DNA from 3 places in the Mesorhizobium sp. WSM1386 genome. Region 3 is predicted to be linked to each of the others. Evidence: predicted binding sites of a transcription regulator. Region 3 holds the regulator's gene; each other region holds the start of a gene.
What was found. Region 3 encodes LexA, which represses DNA repair genes until DNA is damaged. Its sites were predicted from a motif close to TGTTCNNNNTGTGTTCNG; they were not measured.

Region 1: the regulator LexA is predicted to act here: its motif matches at 2,220-2,237, upstream of AC0NIH_RS02830 (DNA recombination protein RmuC).
Region 2: the regulator LexA is predicted to act here: its motif matches at 3,951-3,968, upstream of AC0NIH_RS04430 (ImuA family protein).

What each region holds. Positions count from the first base shown of each region.
Region 1 covers NZ_CM148373.1:594,741-601,158, reverse strand. The annotation lists gene truA (tRNA pseudouridine(38-40) synthase TruA) at 1-151, opposite strand, end outside; gene AC0NIH_RS02845 (GNAT family N-acetyltransferase) at 175-681, opposite strand; gene fmt (methionyl-tRNA formyltransferase) at 678-1,631, opposite strand; gene def (peptide deformylase) at 1,636-2,166, opposite strand; gene AC0NIH_RS02830 (DNA recombination protein RmuC) at 2,270-3,541, shown strand; gene AC0NIH_RS02825 (GFA family protein) at 3,563-3,967, opposite strand; gene AC0NIH_RS02820 (cation diffusion facilitator family transporter) at 4,032-5,000, opposite strand; gene AC0NIH_RS02815 (transglutaminase-like domain-containing protein) at 5,123-5,932, opposite strand; gene AC0NIH_RS02810 (hypothetical protein) at 6,145-6,270, shown strand.
Region 2 covers NZ_CM148373.1:929,393-935,810, reverse strand. The annotation lists gene AC0NIH_RS04455 (DUF4153 domain-containing protein) at 1-1,244, opposite strand, end outside; gene AC0NIH_RS04450 (HpcH/HpaI aldolase/citrate lyase family protein) at 1,691-2,563, shown strand; gene AC0NIH_RS04445 (DUF1737 domain-containing protein) at 2,613-2,819, shown strand; gene AC0NIH_RS04440 (GIY-YIG nuclease family protein) at 2,987-3,274, shown strand; gene AC0NIH_RS04435 (metallopeptidase family protein) at 3,387-3,809, opposite strand; gene AC0NIH_RS04430 (ImuA family protein) at 3,992-5,086, shown strand; gene AC0NIH_RS04425 (DUF6504 family protein) at 5,028-6,418, shown strand, end outside.
Region 3 covers NZ_CM148373.1:4,009,100-4,015,517, reverse strand. The annotation lists gene AC0NIH_RS19675 (GntR family transcriptional regulator) at 1-365, shown strand, start outside; gene lexA (transcriptional repressor LexA) at 792-1,544, shown strand; gene AC0NIH_RS19665 (ComEC/Rec2 family competence protein) at 1,538-3,991, opposite strand; gene gltX (glutamate--tRNA ligase) at 4,093-5,517, shown strand; gene gltA (citrate synthase) at 5,703-6,418, shown strand, end outside.

The sequences.
Region 1 (6,418 bases), 3.3 Mb from region 3:
TGCGGCCGGCGGCGCGCAGTCGCACCGCCTCGCCGCAGAACTTTTCGATCGCCTCTTCGATCGCCTGCTGCACCGAAGGCTGGTCGGCCTGGTGCTGCCAGCCGGCGAAAAGGCTGCCGTCATATTCGATGTCGAGGCGAAAACGCGGCATGCCGGGCGGCTATACGCTTTCGCCTAGGCGGCGAGAGCGGTGAAGGCGGAAGCGTAGATCAGCCTGCCGGCTTCCGGAGCGTCGCCCCAGGCCAGCGCCTGCAGCGCTTCGCCCTGGTATTCGCTCTCGAACTTTTCGGCCCGCGCATGGCTGTAGCCGAAACGGCCGTAATAAGCCGGATCGCCCAGCACCACGGCCAGCGTCTCGCCGGCATCCTTGAGGCGGATATGCGCCTCGCGGATCAGCGCGCCGCCAATGCCGCTGCCATGGAAGGAGGGCTCCACCGCCAGCGGCGCGAGCGCCACTGCCGCGAAGCTCTTGCCGCCATTTTGGACGAACAGCCGGGAAAACAGGATGTGGCCGACCACTTGCCCATCTTCCTCCGCCACCAGTTCGACGATGGCATCGCCGCCCGTCACCAGCGCATCGACCAGCCCGGCTTCCGCCTGCTGGCCGAAAGCGTGTTCCTCGACGTCGCGAATGGCCTCGCGATCCCGCGGCGTCGCCGCGCGTATCGACATCATGCTCATGAGAACTTCATTCCTTTTTCGATCTTGGCCCCGCGCAGGAATTCCGACGCGGCAGCGGGCCTTCCGCCCGCGCGTTGAACTTCGACCAGCCTGACCGCGCCTGTTCCGCAGGCCACCGTCAGCCGGTCATCGAGAATGCCTCCCGACTCGCCCAGATCATCCGAAAGCGGCAGGCCTTCGGACAGCGTCGAGCGAAGCAGTTTCAGCCGCTCCGGGCGGCCGCCAATGTCAATCTCGGACCAGGCGCCGGGAAAGGGCGACAGGCCGCGAATGGTGTTGTGGACCTCGGCCGCTGGCCGCGTCCAGTCCACGTGCGTCTCGGATTTATCGATTTTTCTGGCGTAAGTCACCCCGTCCACGGCCTGTGCGGTAAATCTCAGGGTGTTCTCTTCCAGCCGCGCCAGTGCTTCCACCATCAGGGCAGCACCGACGCTCATCAACCGATCATGCAGATCGCCGGCCGTCATATCGGGTTCGATGCCGCATTTTTCAACCAGTCCCACCGGCCCGGTGTCCAGCCCCTCATCCATGCGCATCACCATCATGCCGGTTTCCAGGTCGCCCGCCATGATGGCGCGCTGGATGGGAGCCGCGCCCCGCCAGCGCGGCAACAGCGACGCATGGCCGTTGATGCAGCCGAGCCGGGGCGCGTCGAGGACCGCCTTCGGCAGCAGCAACCCATAGGCCACGACCACGGCGATATCGGCCGCCAGGGCATGCAAAGCGGCCTGCTCGGCTTCGCCTTTCAGCGATACGGGCGTCCGCACCTCGACGCCCAGCCGCTCCGCCTCGCGCTGCACTGGCGACCGCGTCAGTTCCAGCCCGCGCCGTCCGGCGGCGCGCGGCGGCTGGGTATAGACGGCTGCAATCTGGTGTCCCGCTTCGGCAATGGCGCGCAACGTCGGCACCGAAAACTCAGGCGTGCCCATGAAGATGACGCGAAGGGGCATTCCCCTATCCCACCAGTTTGCCCGGCGCTCTGTCCTTGGCGAGCTTCTTGAACTTTTTCACCACCATGTCGCGCTTCAGCTTCGAGATGTGGTCGATGAACAGCACGCCGTTGAGATGGTCGATCTCGTGCTGCAGGCAGGTCGCCATCAGCCCCTCGGCCTCCATCTCCTGCAGCTTGCCGTCGCGATCGAGATATTTCACACGCACCGAAGCGGGGCGTTCGACCTCGGCGTAATAGTCGGGGATGGACAGGCAGCCTTCCTCGTAGACGGAGCGCTGGTCGGCGCTTTCCAGGATCTCGGGATTGATGAAGACATGCGGCGCCGGCGTCTCGTCTTCCTTGGCGAGATCGATCACCAGCATGCGCAGGGGTTCGCCGATCTGGATCGCGGCCAGCCCGATGCCTGGCGCGTCATACATGGTCGCCAGCATGTCGTCGGCTAATCCGCGCAACGGCGCGTCGACGCGTTCCACCGGCTTGGAAACCTGGCGCAGGATGGGGTCGGGAAGGATGATGAGCGGCTTGATCGGCATGGCGTTCCACCTAAGACGTCCAGCGAAAAGCGTCAACCGGGGCGTCTGAGCCTCGTTCACGTTTTGATCTGTGTCGTCGGGCCGAATCGGCTATGCTGTCCACATGAATGACCTGAGCACCATCCTTTCGGAGCCCGTCGCACGGCTTGGCGCCTCCACGATCACGCTTGGCCACGCGCTGGCTTTCGGCGCATTGCTGTTTCTTGGCCTGTTCGTGGCGCTTGTCGTCGCGCTGTGGCGGTCAGCCAAGGCGCGCGCCGTGGCGGCTGCCGAAGCCGCCGACCACGCCCGCGACGCCGAGGCGCGGATGGCCGGCATTCTGCAATCCCAGGCGGAGATGCAGGGCCGCATGGGCGCTATCGCCGAAGTGTTCGGCGCGCGCCAGGCAGAGCTGACGCAATCGATCGGCCAGCGTCTCGACGCCATGACCGGCCGCATCGGCCAGACCATGACCGAACAGACCAAATCCACCCATGAGAGCCTGGCGAAGCTGCAGGAGCGGCTGGCGGTCATCGACACCGCGCAGGGCAACATCCAGTCGCTCGCCGGCCAGGTCGTGCAGTTGCAGGCGATCCTCTCCAACAAGCAGACGCGCGGCGCTTTCGGCCAGTCGCGCATGGAGGCCATCGTCGCCGACGGCCTGCCGCATGGCGCTTACGAGTTCCAGGCGACGCTGTCGAACGGCAGCCGGCCCGATTGCCTGGTTAAAATGCCGAATGGCGCGCCGTCGCTGGCGATCGATGCCAAGTTCCCGCTGGAGGCATGGAACGCCATCCGAGCCGCCGATGGCGCCGACCTGCAGAAGGTCGCCGCCCAGGCCTTCCGCCGCGACATCGAGATCCATGTCCGCGACATCTCGGAAAAATACCTGATCCAGGGCGAGACGCAGGACACCGCCTTCATGTTCGTGCCGTCGGAATCGGTGTTCGCCGAAATCCACGAGAATTTCGAGGCGATCGTCCACAAGGCGCATCGGGCGCGCGTCGTCATCGTTTCGCCGTCGCTGCTGATGCTGTCGATCCAGGTCATCCAGGCCATCCTCAAGGACGCCCGCATGCGCGAACAGGCGCATCTGATTCAGGGCGAGGTGATCCGGCTGATGGAGGATGTCGCGCGGGTCGACGAGCGGGTGCGCAAACTGCAGGTCCATTTCGGCCAGTCGGCCAAGGACATCGACGATATCCTGGTCTCGACATCGAAGGTCACCAAGCGCGGCCAGAAGATCGAGGCGCTGGAATTCGGCGCGCAGCCAGACGGCGATGCCGGCCCGGACGGCGCCTCACGTGCACCGGCCGCGAAGGCCGACGCCGGCCCCCGCGTCGCCGATTCGAAGACCGGTCAGCTCAGGCTGAGGGTCGTCGAAGGCGACGATTGAGGCGCGGCACCTGACCCGGCGCTACTGCTCCTCCACGGTGGTCATGCCCTGAAATTCAGGCAGCCAGTGCAGCGCCGATCGGTGCCATTTCTGCAGTGTCGGAACCAGATCCTGACGTTGCCGCGCGGTCCCCACCCGAATTCCATAGACCTTCGGACCATCTCCGACCGACGTGGCGTAAAGGTGCGAGCCGCAGTCTGGGCAAAAGGCCTGGACGCGCTTGGCGCCGCTCGCCACGGTCTTGATGTAGATTTTCGGGGTGCCGCGCGTGATCCGGTAGTTGTTTTCCGGCGCCGGAACCGTCACGCGAAAGGCGGTGCCGGTCAGCTGCTGGCAATCCGTGCAATGGCAGATCGACGTCTTTTCCGGGTCGACCTCCGCTTCATAGGTGATGGCGCCACAGTGGCATCCGCCGTCTATCTTCATCGTCGCTCCTCCTGCAATTCGGACCAATCTTAGCGGGGCAAGCCCGCGAGGCAACTTCGCTTTGCTAGTCCAGGCCCGGGCCGGACATGGCACCGATCAGCTTGCGCCGCTGCTCCCAGGTACCAGTGGTCTGCGGCTTGACGAACAGCCGCGTGATCTCCGGCATTTCTGCCTTCAGGCGCGCCTCGATGCGCTCGACACAGGCCTCGATCTCCGGCGCCGCCAGATGATCCTCGAACTCGATGCTCAGGGCGGCGACGATCTCTGCCGGTCCCATATGGACGGTCAGAACGCCGTTCGCCCGCTGTACGGCCGGATCCTGCTGGACGATCGCCAGCACCCTTTTCTGCACCTCGGGTGAAGCCGGCTCGCCGATGAGCAGGCCCTTGCTTTCGCGAGCCAGGAAGACCGCCGTCGCGCCGAGGATGACGGCGATGCCGATGGAAGCGGCACCGTCGAGTTCCGGCATATCGAGCAGTTCCGCCGCCAGGATGCCGGCAAAGGCGACGATCAGGCCGAGCAGGGCGGCGCTGTCCTCGAACAGAACGGTGTAGACGCTCGGATCCTTGCTCGATTGCACCGCTTGCAGCCAGCCTTCCCCCTTGCTCTTCTGCCGGCGAAATTCCTTCAGCGCCACCAGCCAGGAGCTGCCTTCGAACAGGAAGGACAGGCCAAGGACGATGTAGTTCACCCTGACGTTGGCAACCGGTTCCGGCGCCATGATGTGGATGATGCCCTCGTAGAACGACACGCCGGCACCCAGCGCGAAGACCAGGAGAGCGACGATGAAGCTCCAGAAATAGAGTTCGCGGCCGTGGCCCAGCGGATGCGTGCGGTCGGCCGGACGCGCGGCACGATGCATGCCATAGAGCAGCAGGCTGCCATTGCCGGTGTCGACCAGCGAGTGCACGCCCTCCGACAGCATCGCCGAACTGCCGGTGAAGAAGGCGGCGGCGAATTTGGTCAGCGCGATGGCGAGATTGCCCGCCAGCGCCGCATAGATAACCGTTTTCGAGCCGCCATGCCCGGCCATGCAATGCTGTCTCCTTCGGGATACCCATCGTAGCTGCCCCGCCGCCGAAGCTCCACAGGCAGCACAACGCGCGAACCGGCCCGGTCGTTCAGGTCATTGAAGGCTTGAGGTTGGAAAACCTTCTATTCGACGATCTCGTCGGTCCACACCCTGAAGCCGGCAAGCAAGCCCGGTCCGAAAATATGGGTCAGTGGCACGTCCGCCGCGTCGCGGCCGGAGGCGATCAGGATGCGGCCGATGCGCGGCGCGTTGTTGCGTGGATCGAAAGCGTGCCAGCGGCCGCCGAGATAGACCTCCATCCAGGCGCAGAAATCCATGCTCGCCCAAGGCTTCGGCATGCCGATGTCGCTGATATAGCCGGTGCAATAGCGCGTCGGGATGTTGAGCGCCCGGCAGAAGGTGACGGCAAGGTGCGCGAAGTCGCGGCATACGCCGCTCTGCTCGCGATAGGCTTCGGCGGCTGTGCGCGTCGGCCGTGCATTGCCATAGTTGAAGACGATGTGATTGTGGACGAAATCGCACACCGCCTGCACGCGCGGGATGCCTGATGGCGTATGGCCGAACAGCCGCCAGGCGTCATCAGCCAAAAGGTCGCTCTCGCAAAACCGGCTGGGCAGCAGGAACAGCAGCGTCTCCGCCGGCAGGTCGCGCACCTCGTGCTGCCAGGCCATCAGCTCGCTCATCTCGAATGTACCGGGATCGCGGATCACCGCATCGGTACCGAAGGTAAAACGCCCGGGCGGCGCGACGAAGCGGTTGCACCAATTGCCGAAACTGTCGCGATAGCTCTCGATCGGCACTGGCGGGTTGGACGTCAGGAAATCCGGGCGTTCGAGATCGGAGGCACGGGAGTAGTGGACATTGAGCATCGCGATGAGCGGCGTTTCCTGCGGAAAGTCGAAGCTCATCTCGCAGCCGATGTGAATTCGCATCGTCGTCCTGACCGGCCTGCCTGGCAATCATCCAGCGAAAGCGCGGATCGATGCTGCAGTGCGAAGATGACCATGGCACGGACCGCCATGGTTTACGAGCAAATTAGAAAGCGGTTGAAAGCGGCCAGCCGGCGGTCGCGACCGACTCAAGGCCCTTGCGGCAAAGCGTTTCTCTTGTTTCACTTGGCTTCCCGCAATTGGAGGAACGAATCATGGCTAAAGGTGCGATGAAGGCAGGCAAGGAAGCCCGCAAGCCGAAGAAGGACGCCAAGAAGCCCGCTCCCGCTCCCGCCCTGAAGGCGCCGCCGGTCAAGGCGATGCGCATCAAGGAAAAGTAGGCTTCGGCACATCCCGCTCGGCGGGATTTGACCGGCGGCGTCGGACAATGCCGCCGGCGAGCGTCGATCGGACGTTTTGACGACCTATATTGCCGGTGCGGGGACGACCCCGCGCCTCCCCAAAATCCGGTCGGGACGACCCGCCCAT
Region 2 (6,418 bases), 3.1 Mb from region 3:
ACATTGTAATTGGCGATCGTTGCCGCGAAGTTGATGAAGCAACAGCCATAAAGCGCCAGGGATAACGTCAGAAGATTGGCGGAGAACAGCCATTCGTTGGATTTTTGCAGTGCGATGCGGGCGATGATCAGCGCAAGGCCCGCCGCCACCAGCCCCATCCAGACGAAAGCCCCGATACGCCAGTAGGTCAGCGCATAGATGCCGACATAGAGATCGAGCCGCAGGATCGACGAGATCACCAGCATGATGTTCTGCGCCACCCAGGCATAGACCAGCCGGCGAACGACCGGATCGGCCGAGGTCGCGCTGCCGGGCCTGAGCGCTACCAGGACGAATCCGGCGGCAAGCAGCGCGGTGGCAACAAGCGGATAGGCGCCGCGATGCGCATAGGCGGCGTAGCTTAGGCCGTCGGGAAGGCCCACCCCGCCCCACAGATAGGTGGCGTCGAGCCCGGTCTGCAGCGCGAACAGCACGTTGAAGACGATCAGCGCGCGCAGGATGGCCGCCTTGCCGAAAACGATATCCTCGATGACGTGAACTTGCGGATTGGTCGCCGGTTGAGCAGCCGGGACATGGTTTTGCCGGGAGGCGCGCCGACGAAATCGCGGCAGGCGTGGCCGCAAAAAGGCCCAGACGCCGGCGAGCACGAGCAGCCAGAAGGCAATGCGCGCCAGCTGGATGAGATCGAGCAGCTTCAGAAGGTCGATCAGCGACAGCCAGTAGCCGATGACCGGATTGGCGGCGCCGAACAGCGCCAGGAAGACGGCGCCCAGCGTCAACGGCATCACCCAGACGGCGATCGCCGCCAGCCGGACGCGGCGCCGGCCGAACCGGCGCGCTGTCCCGCGCCAGCGGATGAAATCGCCAACGAACCGAAACGGCGCCGTTAGCCAAAACAGGGCGATCTGCCGGGCAATGCGGGTGGGGCCGTGCCGCAGGCGCCCGCTCAGCGAAAGCGCGAACACGACAAGGGCCGCAAGCGCGATCGAGACGGACAAGGCGCTGGCATTTTCGGCGAGCGGGAGCAGCGCGACCAGCAGCGCGGCGGGCTTCAGCCAGACTCTGCTATCGCTGAAGGCCGCGGGATGCACGGCCACGACCGCGGCGGCGATCAGGATGGCGAACAGCAAAACCGTGATGCCGACTGGCTGGCGGTAGAACAGGAAATCCGCCAGCACGACCAGCAGCACGGCAATGCCGAAGCGGCTGCAATAGCTTGGTGCCGCTGTGAAGAACGACGTCATGAACCGACCTTCCTGGCAGCATCTGGCCTGGCAGCTTCTGGCCTGATCGCATCCGGCCGCATTGGCGGCGGGCTCTTGCGGACAAAGGGAATGAGCATGGCGGTGGGACCCGCCCGTGGCGGATCGGCCAGCCACCAGCACTCACTGCGCAACCGGTAGGGCAGACGGGGAGTTGCTCGCTTTTGCATGCCGCCTGTCTCGCAGACCGACGGGGAAACCGTGCGGCGGATGCAAGGAGGTTTCCCGCAGTCGCGTGCAGTTTTCGTGCAGGGACGAGGAGGGCGGCTTCTACCTCCCCCTTGTGGGGAGGTCGGACCGAAGGTCCGGGTGGGGTCTGGCGCCGCACCCCCACCCCGCTGCTTCGCAGCGACCCTCCTCACAAGGGGGAGGGTGAAACGCTGCCCTGCGCGCTTGCCTCCACCAGCCACACGCGGCATAGATCGGACATGGATATCTATCGCCCGCGCCGTTCGGTGCTCTACGTCCCGGCCTCCAATGACAAGGCGCTGGCCAAGATCGCGCAGCTTTCGTGCGATGCCGTCATCATCGACCTGGAGGATGCCTCGTCGCCGGCCGACAAGATCGCCGCGCGCGGGAAGTTGGCGAAGATCTTCGCCGATGCCGATCGCCGCTGCGAGATGATCGTCCGCATCAATGCGCTGTCCAGCGAATGGGGCGCCGATGACCTGCTGGCCGCCGCAAGCTGCGAACCCGACGGCATTCTCTTGCCCAAGGTCGATGCGCCGCGCGACCTGCTCGAGGCCGGCGATATGCTCGACGACATTTTTGCCCCCGATAGCGTAAAACTGTGGGCGATGATCGAGACGCCCAAAGCGCTGCTCAACATCGGCGCGATCGCCGAACTTGGCCGCGATCCGGCCTCACGCCTTGATTGTCTCGTTGCCGGAACGAATGACCTGGTCAAGGACACCGGCGTGCTGGCGATACCCGATCGCCGCTACCTCGTGCCCTGGCTGATGCAGATGGTGTTGGCCGCGCGCGCCGGCGGCCTCGACATGCTCGACGGCGTCGCCAATGATTTTCGTGACCTCGACGCTTTCACCCGCGAATGCACGGAATCCGCCGCCATGGGGTTCGACGGCAAGACCCTCATCCACCCGGCCCAGATCGAAGCCGCCAACCGCGCCTTCGTGCCGTCAACGCAAGCGGTGGCCGAGGCGCGCGCGGTGAAGGACGCCTTCTCGCTCGCCGAAAATGCCGGCAAGGCCGTGATCGCGCTGAATGGCAGGATGGTCGAGCGGCTGCACCTGACGCAGGCTGAAAAACTGCTGGCGAAGGCCGCCGCCATCGGCGCATGATATCGGCCCTATGCTCGCGGGCTATGGGTATTCACGACAGGACTGGAAAATGAAACTCTATCGCTTTCTGACGGCCCCCGACGATGCCAGCTTCTGCCACAAGGTGACGGCGGCGCTGAACAAGGGCTGGCACCTGTTCGGCTCGCCGACCTACGCCTTTGACAAGAAGGCCAAGACCATGCGCTGCGGCCAGGCCGTGGTGAAGGACGTCGAGGGCCAGGAATATGGGCCGGATACCAAGCTCAGCGACTGGTAGATTTTGCCAAGCGGCGAGGCCCTTCTCTCTCTTCGTCATCCTAGGGCGTAGCAAGGAGCGAAGCGACGCGGCGCAGACCCTAGGATCCATGCCGTGACATTGGTCGTAGAGTGTGGCGGAGCAGAAATGGCGCTTGCACGCCCACTGACACGGGCTACCCTTCGACCATGACCGGCTACGTCTACATGACCGCGAGCCAAAAGCGCGGCACGATCTACATCGGCGTCACCAACGATCTCGGTCGCCGCGTACCCGAGCACAAGTCTGGCCAAGGCTCAGGCTTCACCGGTCGTTACGGCGTGCAACGCCTTGTCTGGTACGAAGAATTTTTCGACATCGCAGACGCCATCCAGCGCGAAAAGTCGCTGAAGCGCTGGCCGCGCCAATGGAAGATCGAGCTGATCGAAAAGGCCAATCCCGAGTGGTTCGAACTCTTTCGTGGAACAGGCTGGTAGGTTCGCTGTTTCTTGCGCCGCCGGAGCACTGCACCACCGGCACGGCATGGATCCTAGGGTCTGCGCCGCGTCGCTTCGCTCCTTGCTCCGCCCTAGGATGACGAAGGTGGTCCTACTCGGCAGCCTCTTCGATCCGCTCCATATCGTCGTCCGACAGGCCGAAATGGTGGCCGATCTCGTGGATCAGCACGTGGGTGATGATGTCGCCTAGCGTTTCCTCGTTTTCGGCCCAGTAGTCGAGCATGGCGCGGCGATAGAGCGTGATGCGGTTCGGGCCTTCGCCGGTCTGCGGGTTCCAGCGTTCGGCGATGCCGCGTCCCTCGAACAGGCCGAGCAGGTCGAATGGTGTTTCCAGCGACAAATCGTCCATGATCTCGTCGGTCGGGAATTCGGCGATCTGGATGACGATCTCGCCGGTCAGCTTGCGAAACTCCTCCGGCAGATGGGCGTAGGCCTCCAGCGCCAGGAACTCCAACTCCTCCATCGAGGGCGCAAGTTCGCCGTGCCAGGTGCGGGTTTTGTAGATGCGAGCCATGCTTTGTCCTTTGATCCCGGCATATAGGCTTTCGCACCGGAATCGGCAAACGATGCGGCCGGTGCGCCCCGCGCTTGCAGATAGCCAGGAATAAATTCCTTGTGACTCTGCTTGACTCTTCGGACCGCCTCTGGAATCTATTAGAACATAACGGGAACAATTGTGAGTGGAAGCTGACCGTCATGGCGATGACCGCCGTGGCGCGGGAGACTGTTTTTGCCCTGCGCCGCCAGATTGCGAAGATCGAGGGAACGCTGCCCGAGCGCCTGCAGGCGCCGGCCGCCGCGCCCCTTGGTGCTGGCGCCAGCCCCGATCTTGCCTCTAGCATTGATCTCGCAACCAATGCCGATCCCACCTCCAGCCTTGATCTCACGATCATCCGCCGCGGCCTTGCCGCGGCGGCGCCGGATGCCTTCCTGCCGATCGGCGTCGACCGCCTTGATGCTGCCCTGAGCGGCGGCCTGCCGAAAGCCGCGCTCAGCGAAATCCATGGCCTGGAAACCCGCGACGCCGGGGCCGTCGCCGGTTTCGCCCTGTCGCTCACCAGCCTGATCCTCAAGCAGGCGCGGGGGCTGCCCATCTTATGGATCGGCACCACGGAAATCTTCCGCGAGGCCGGCTTTCCCTATGCCAGGGGACTGCACGCTTCGTTCGGCATCGAGCCGGAGCAATTGCTGTTTTCCGAGGCGCCCAGGCTTGTCGATGCGCTGTGGGTCGCCGAGGAGGCCGCCCGGATGACGGCGCTCGCTGCTGTCATCCTGGAAATTCGCGGCAACCCGCAGCGGCTGGACCTGACCGCGACGCGCCGGCTGCATGCGCGGGCGATGAGTGCCGGCCGGCCGGTGTTCCTGTTGCGGCAGGCGGCCGGGCCCGAGCCGACGGCGGCGCCCGTCCGCCTCATCGTCGCGCCGGCGCCGGCGGCGCCGCGCGCCACGGTCGCCGGGCCGCTCGCCGGTTCGATCGGCCGCCCGGCCTTCACCATCACCATCGGCAAGAGCCGCACGGCCCTGCCTGGACAATTCACACTGGAGTGGAACCCCGATGAACGCGGATTCGATGAAAGAGCGGGCGACGAAAGAAGGCGCGAAAGAGACCGGGCAAAGGATCCTGTCCCTGTGGTTTCCCTATCTGGCGGTGGAAAGAATCCTGCGCCAGCGTCTGGGGCGGTCCTGGCGTTCCCGGCCTTCGGATCACCTGACGCCATTTCACCCGCCGCTCGTGATCAGCCACCGCCAAGGGAACGCACAGCGTATCTCGGCCCTCGACGAGCGGGCTGAGGCGCTGCACCTGAAACGCGACATGGGCATTGCCGACGCGCGCGCCATGTACCCGTCGATCGACATCGTCGAGGCCGATCCCGAGGCCGACCGGCGCCTGCTCGAAGGCCTTGCCGACTGGTGCGACCGCTACACCCCGCTGGTGGCGATCGACGGCACCGATGGGCTGTTTCTCGACGTCACTGGCTGCACCCACCTGTTCGGCGGCGAACGCGCCATGCTGGACGACATCCTGTCGCGCTTCTTCCATCAGGGTTTTGCCGTCCGTGCCGGGCTTGCCGCGACACCGGGCGCGGCCTGGGCGGCGGCGCGCTTTTGCGGCGACCGCATCGTCGTGTCAGGCGAGGAGGAGGCCCTGCTCGCGCCCTTGCCGCTGGCCGCACTGCGCATAGCGCCGGAAACCCGCACCAGCCTGGAAAGCGTAGGCCTGCGCACGGCGGGCGCCGTCATGGCGGCACCGCGCGCCCCGCTTGCCCGCCGCTTCGGCGGCTCGCTGCTTTTGCGCCTCGACCAGGCGCTTGGCCGCCTCGACGAGGCGGTCTCGCCGCGCCTTCCCATCGCGCCGCTTTCGGTCGAGCGCCACCTCGCCGAGCCCGTCACCCTGACCGAGGAGATCGAGCGGCTGGTGGGCATGCTGGCGACGACCTTGAAGGCCGATCTCGAGCGCCGCGGCGAGGGTGCCCGGACGCTGGCACTGCTGCTCTTTCGCGTCGACGGCGCCGTCAGCCGCATTGCGCTCGGCACCTCGCGGCCGATGCGCGATCCCCGGCTGATCCAGAAACTCTTCCATGAAAGGCTGGCCGCGCTCGAGCAGCATATCGATGCCGGCTATGGTTTCGACCTGGTGCGGCTTTCCGTGCTGGCGGCCGCCGCCTTCGACATGCAACAGGCCGATCTGACCGGCGAGGTGAACGACGACGGCGCCGACATCGCGCTGTTCGCCGACCGCATTCGCGCCCGGCTCGGCGAAGGTGCTGTCCTGCAGCCGGTCGCTGTGGAAAGCCATCTGCCGGAACGCGCTGTCGCGACCATCCCCTTCACCGAGGCCCCGCGCCGGACCACGCCGCCAAGGAAGCCGGACCGGTTGCAGGCGCCGATGACCATCTTCCCGCCGGAGCGGCCGATCCGGCTGTTCCGCGCGCCCGAGCCGATCGAGGTGCCGGCCACCGAAATGCCTGAGGGACCGCCGCTGAATTTCCGCTGGCGGCGCGCACTCTACCGGGTCACGCGTGCGGAGGGACCGGAACGCATCGCCGCCGAATGGTGGCGCGAGGCGCCAAGCGACGCCGCGGCATCGACACGCGACTATTTCCGCATCGAGGATGCCGACGG
Region 3 (6,418 bases):
ACCACGAGGCTTTTCACGCGGCGCTGCTGAGTGCCGCGACGTCCAGCTGGCTGTTGCGGTTTCGCTCGACGATCTCGGACCAGCTGCGCCGGCATCATCGCTTTCTTGGGCTGGCGCCGACATTGCGAGCCGCGGCCGGCCTCAAGGATGGCTACGAAGAGGCCATGAACGCGCTGCGCGGGGCGATGGCGATCGAGCACCACACGGCGATCATGGAAGCCGCCCTGGACCTCGACGTCGAGCGGGCAAAAGCGCTGATGACGGCCCACATCGGCTATACGCTGCACGTCTATGTCCACAGCGAGGACGGCGACGCGAACAAGGACGTCGCGCGCGCCGGCAGCTTGAAAGCGGTTGCCGGATGATTCGGCACCTCCTCATCGTCCGACGCTCGACGAGATTGCAGAAGCCGCGATCGGTACCTGCTTCCAAACCGGCGATTGTTGGCGTTTTGATTTCGTTTCGTTCACGGCAGGCAAGCCGATCGCAGGCGCGAAAATCGGCCTCGCCAGGGTCTGCCGTCGGCTGATGCCGAGCCATGTCGCAAGACTGGCCGCAGGCTATTAACCAAGACATTTCAATGCGGGCGACGGGCGGCAACGGGCGAAAATCCCCGATTTCCGGCCTGTCCGGCCCTGCAAATGATTACGGCCCTCTTACCAAATTCACTAAACTTTAAACGGTTGCAGAACACAACTGGAACAGATAGTGTTTGTTCTGGGTTTGTTTTTTCGATTCTGGATCAGAACCATTCTGGATCAAAACCTTGTCCAGATGCCTTGGGGGCCGCCATGCTGACACGCAAGCAACATGAACTCTTGATGTTCATTCATGAACGGCTCAAGGAAAGCGGTATTCCGCCCTCCTTCGACGAGATGAAAGAGGCGCTCGACCTCGCCTCCAAATCAGGGATCCATCGCTTGATCACGGCGCTGGAGGAACGCGGCTTCATTCGCCGGCTGCCCAACCGGGCGCGTGCGCTGGAAGTGCTGCGGCTGCCCGATTCGATCGCGCCGGGCCTCAACGCGGCGAAGAAATTCTCTCCAAGTGTCATCCAGGGAAGTCTCGGCCAAGGCGGTCTCGGTCAGGGCAGCCTCGGCCGCCAGATCAAGCCGGCACCGTCGCGCTTTGCCGCTGCCGGCAACGACGACGATGCGGTTCCAGCGGTGTCCATCCCGGTCATGGGTCGCATCGCTGCCGGTGTGCCCATCGATGCCATCCAGCATCAGACGCATACCATCTCGGTGCCGCCGGACATGATCATGGGCGGCGAGCACTATGCGCTGGAGGTCAAGGGCGACTCGATGATCGAGGCCGGCATCTTCGATGGCGACACGGTCATTATCCGCAACGCCGATACGGCGAGCCCGGGCGAGATCGTCGTGGCCTTGGTCGACGAGGAGGAAGCGACCCTGAAGCGGTTCCGCCGCAAGGGTGCCTCGATTGCGCTTGAAGCCGCCAATCCGGCCTACGAGACGCGCATCTTCGGGCCGGACAGGGTCAAGGTGCAGGGCAAGCTCGTCGGGCTGATCAGGCGCTACTGAGCCGGCACGGCACTTGGCTTGTCAGGTTTGCGATAGGGCTGCAGGCCCCTCGCCTCGCGCGAAAATTTTCGCTGCGCGTGCCAGGGCCGATACGGGCTGTCCACCGCGAAGCTGATGGTTGGCGGACCGGTGGCCGATTGGCGGTCGAAGAAGATGGCCGCGCTGCCCTTGCGGGCGAGCTGCCGTTTGGTGACGACGAGAACCAGCGGATTGTGGCAGGCGTCGTAGGCCGTTGCGTCATTGACGATGATCAGGTCGGCGAAGCCACAGGCCTTCCAGGTATCCTTGCGGTCTTCGACATGCGCTATGATCGCACCGGACGGGTGCCTGGCGAGACAGACACCGTCGGTGCAATAGAACGGCGCTCCCGGCGGCAGGCTGACGGCATCGGCAATATCGAATTGTCCATCCGCCTTGTCGAACATCTCCGGCAGGATAATGGTTTCGGATCTCAGCGCGCGTTTCCAGTTGTCGACGGTGAATTCGTTCGGCCGGGCCCGGCTGACCGCGAGTTCGCCACCGCCGATCGGCAGCGCGACCAGCCGCGCGTCTTCCGAGACCAGCACATCCGGCGTGCGCGTGTCGGACACCACCAGCAAGCCGGCGAGCGCGAATGGAAGCGCTGCAAGCCGCAGCCACGTCGTCGCCATCGTCGCGATGACCAGGGCAATTGCCACCAGCAGAACGGATTGCTGTGAGATGAGCCCGACCGCATCGACCGGAGAGCGTTCCGATATCCACGCCGAAATGGCGATCATCGCGGTCAGGCCCTTGCCCATCAAGTAAAGGGATGGCGCATCCAGGCCGAACGGCATCAGCAGCGCGCTGGCAACGGCCAGGAACATCACGACTGAGACGATCGGCATGACGGCCAGATTGGCGAACAGGCTGAGCGGCGACACCCGCTGGAAATGCCAGATGGCAAACAGCGCCGTGGCGCTGCCGGCGATGATGGAGGTCATGGCCAATCCGCCTGTCGCCAGCAGGAATTTTCGCGTCAGGAAGCCGGGCAAGGAGCGCTTCGGCGGCGGTGGCCTCGTTTTTCCCGCCCGGTGATCCGCCCAGCCGGCATAGGCGCCAACCAGGGCCGCGGTCGCGGCGAACGACATCTGGAAGCTCGGTCCGACCACCTCATGCGGGGAAACCAGGATGACGGCGATCGCCGAGATCGCCAGATTGCGCATGGTCAGCGCCGCGCGATCGAACAGGACGGCAATCAGCATCACCGCCAGCATGATGAAGCTGCGCTCGGCGGCGACGACGACGCCGGAGATGACGAGATAGGCGGCGATCGACAACAGTGCGGCCGCGGCCGCGTATTTCTTCACCGGCCGGCGCGCGGAAAAGTCCGGGAACAGCGCGAAGGCGCCGCGCAGGAGCCCCATGATGGTGCCGGCGACCAGCGCCATGTGCAGTCCCGATATGGAGATGATGTGATAGATGCCGGTGCGCCGCATCGCTTCGTTGATTTCGTCGGGGATGCCGGCGCGCACGCCGACGATCAACGCCGCCGCGATCTCGCCTTCTGCGCCGCCGACGCTGCCCCTGATATGGTCGGCAATGGCTTCGCGGGCGTTCTGTATCGCTGATGAAAGGCGGGCCGACAGCGGCATGCCAGCGTCGTCGGCTGCAACGACTTTTGGATTGCCGAGAAAGAACCCGCTGCCACCGATGCCGGCGAAATAGCTGTCGAAGGAGAAATCATAGCTGTCCGGCCGCACCGGACCGGTCGGCGGCAACAGCTTGGCATAGCCGGTAATAAGGGAGCCGGCGGTCATTTCCGGCGGTATCTTGCGTGCCGAAAGCCGGACCCTTTCCGGCGCGTAGCGCAGTTTCGGCCGGGCGGTCGACGTCACGTCGATGGTAAGCCGGATGCGGCCGGTCTCCATCTCTTCGATCGAGACCACGCGGCCGCTCAGTTGCGTCGAGATTTCCGAGCCCAGCATCTGGGTTCCCGTGCGCCACGTCTCGACCTTGGCGGCGAGCAAGCCAAGCGCGCACAGCAATGCCGCCGTCAGGAACAGATGGGTTTTCGGCCACGAGCGCGAGACAATCGCCAGGAAGCCCATGAGGGCCACCACCGCGACAGGTCTGGCAAAATCCGGTTCGGCCGCCAGCGAAAAATAGCCGATCGCGCCGATTGCAAGGCAAACCGGCACCAGCAGGAAGCCCATGCCGCGGTCAAGCTCCAGCTCCGCCGCCGCAGTGATGCCGTTGCGCAGGCGCGGCAATGACAGCCGGCCGAGTTGCCGGCGCACACGCACGATCCTGCCGGCCGGCGACGGAATTGGCGCGGGGATATCCGGTGCGGGCTGGTTGCCGGAACCCGGCACGAGAGGCGATTGCGTCGGCAGCGAGGCCGGCAGCGGCATCGCAAACAGGGACCGCTCGCTGACGCCAACAATGGCGTCCTCGCCCTGATCCGAGCCCCGGCTTCGTCCAGCCATTGGGTCTGCCCCTTGCACCCCTGACGCCCTATGCTACATGAACGCGCGACGCGCGAAAGTCCGCGCACCCACACCCGCCCCAGACGCTTCCCGAGAGTTCCATGTCCGACAAGGTCGTCACCCGTTTTGCCCCCTCGCCCACCGGCTACCTGCACATAGGCGGCGCGCGCACGGCGCTGTTCAACTGGCTGTACGCAAAGCACACCGCCGGCACGATGCTGCTGCGCATCGAGGACACCGATCGCGAGCGTTCGACCGAGGCGGCGACGGCGGCGATCCTGGACGGCCTCACCTGGCTCGGTCTGAGCTGGGATGGCGAGGCGGTTTCGCAGTTCGAGCGCGCGCCGCGCCACCGCGAGGTGGCCGAGGAGCTGGTGCGCCTGGGCAAGGCCTATTACAGCTACGAGACTCCCGCCGAGCTCGAGGCGATGCGCGAGGCGGCGCGCGCCAAGGGCCTGCCGCCGCGCTACAACGGCCAGTGGCGCGATCGTGATCCGTCCGAGGCACCGCCCGGCGTCAAGGGCGCCATCCGTGTCAAGGCGCCGACCGAGGGCGAGACCGTGGTGCACGACCGCGTGCAGGGCGAGGTGCGCTTCCCCAACAAGGATCTCGACGACTTCATCATCCTGCGCTCCGACGGCAACCCGACCTACATGCATGCCGTCGTCGTTGACGACCACGACATGGGCATCACCCACATCATCCGTGGCGACGACCACCTGACCAATGCCGCCCGCCAGACCGTGATCTACAACGCCATGGGTTGGGATGTGCCGTCGATGTCGCACATCCCGCTGATCCATGGCGCCGATGGTGCCAAGCTGTCGAAGCGGCACGGCGCGCTTGGCGTCGAAGCCTACCGCGCCATGGGCTACCTGCCAGAGGCACTGCTCAACTATCTGGCGCGCCTGGGCTGGAGCCATGGCGACGACGAGATCATGTCGATCAAGGACATGGTGTCCTGGTTCGACATAGGCGACGTCAACAAGGGCGCGGCCCGTTTCGATTTCGCCAAGCTGGAGGCGATCAACGGCGCCCATATGCGCCGCATGGCCGATGCCGAACTCTTGGACATCTTCATCGCCACCTTGCCCTACCTCGAGGGTGGCCCGGCGATGGCCGCGCGCCTCGACGACCGCAACAAGGCGCAACTGCTGGCAGCGCTTCCCGGCTTGAAGGAGCGCGCCAAGACGCTGGTCGAGCTCGTCGACGGCGCCGCCTTCCTGTTTGCCACGCGGCCGCTGCCGATCGACGACAAGGCGGCACTCCTGCTCAACGACGATGCCCGCAAGATCCTGCGCGGCGCTCACGAAGCTTTGAACGCGCTGTCGGGCGACTGGACGGCCGCGGCCGCGGAGGCCGCGATCCGCGACTACGCGCTGGCCGGTGGCCACAAGCTTGGCGCCGTGGCGCAGCCTCTGCGGGCCGCCCTGACTGGCAAAAGCACCTCGCCAGGCGTGTTCGATGTGCTTGCCGTGCTGGGGCGCGAGGAGAGCCTGGCGCGCATAGCCGATCAAATCGATTAGGAGCAAACTGGCCCAAGAAGATTGGCATTGAAAGGCGGGTTTCGCAGTGCAACATTAGGCCCTGGCCCAATCTGGCACGCACCCTCCTGAAATGCGGTGGCGAATACGCGCATTGCGGTGATTTCGACGTGTCGCTCTGCAGAAATTTGCCTTCGCCGGCATGAGGAAACGAGAAGGAGTTTGCAATGACCGAAGCTGCGACAAAACTGGAATTTGGCGGCAAGACCCAAGAGGCCACGGCAAAGCTGGAATTCGGCGGCAAGACTCATGAGTTCAAGGTGCGAAGCGGTTCCGTCGGGCCCGACGTCATCGACATCGCTTCGCTCTACAGCACCACCGGTGCCTTCACCTACGATCCGGGCTTCACCTCGACGGCGAGCTGCGAGTCGGAGATCACCTTCATCGATGGCGATGCCGGCATTCTCCTGCACCGCGGCTATCCGATCGACCAGTTGGCCGAACACGGCGATTTCCTCGAAGTCTGCTATCTCCTGCTCTACGGCGAACTGCCGACCAAGGCGCAGAAGGACGATTTCGATTACCGCGTAACGCGCCACACCATGGTGCACGAGCAGATGTCGCGCTTCTTCACCGGCTTCCGCCGCGATGCGCACCCGATGGCGGTGATGTGCGGTGTGGTCGGCGCGCTGTCGGCCTTCTATCACGATTCCACCGACATCTCCGACCCGTACCAGCGCATGGTTGCCTCCATGCGGCTGATCGCCAAGATGCCGACGATCGCGGCCATGGCCTACAAGTACCACATCGGCCAGCCCTTCATTTACCCGAAGAACGATCTCGGTTTCGCGGCCAACTTCCTGCATATGTGCTTCGCCGTGCCGTGCGAGGAATACAAGATCAACCCGGTGCTGGCACGCGCCATGGAGCGCATCTTCATCCT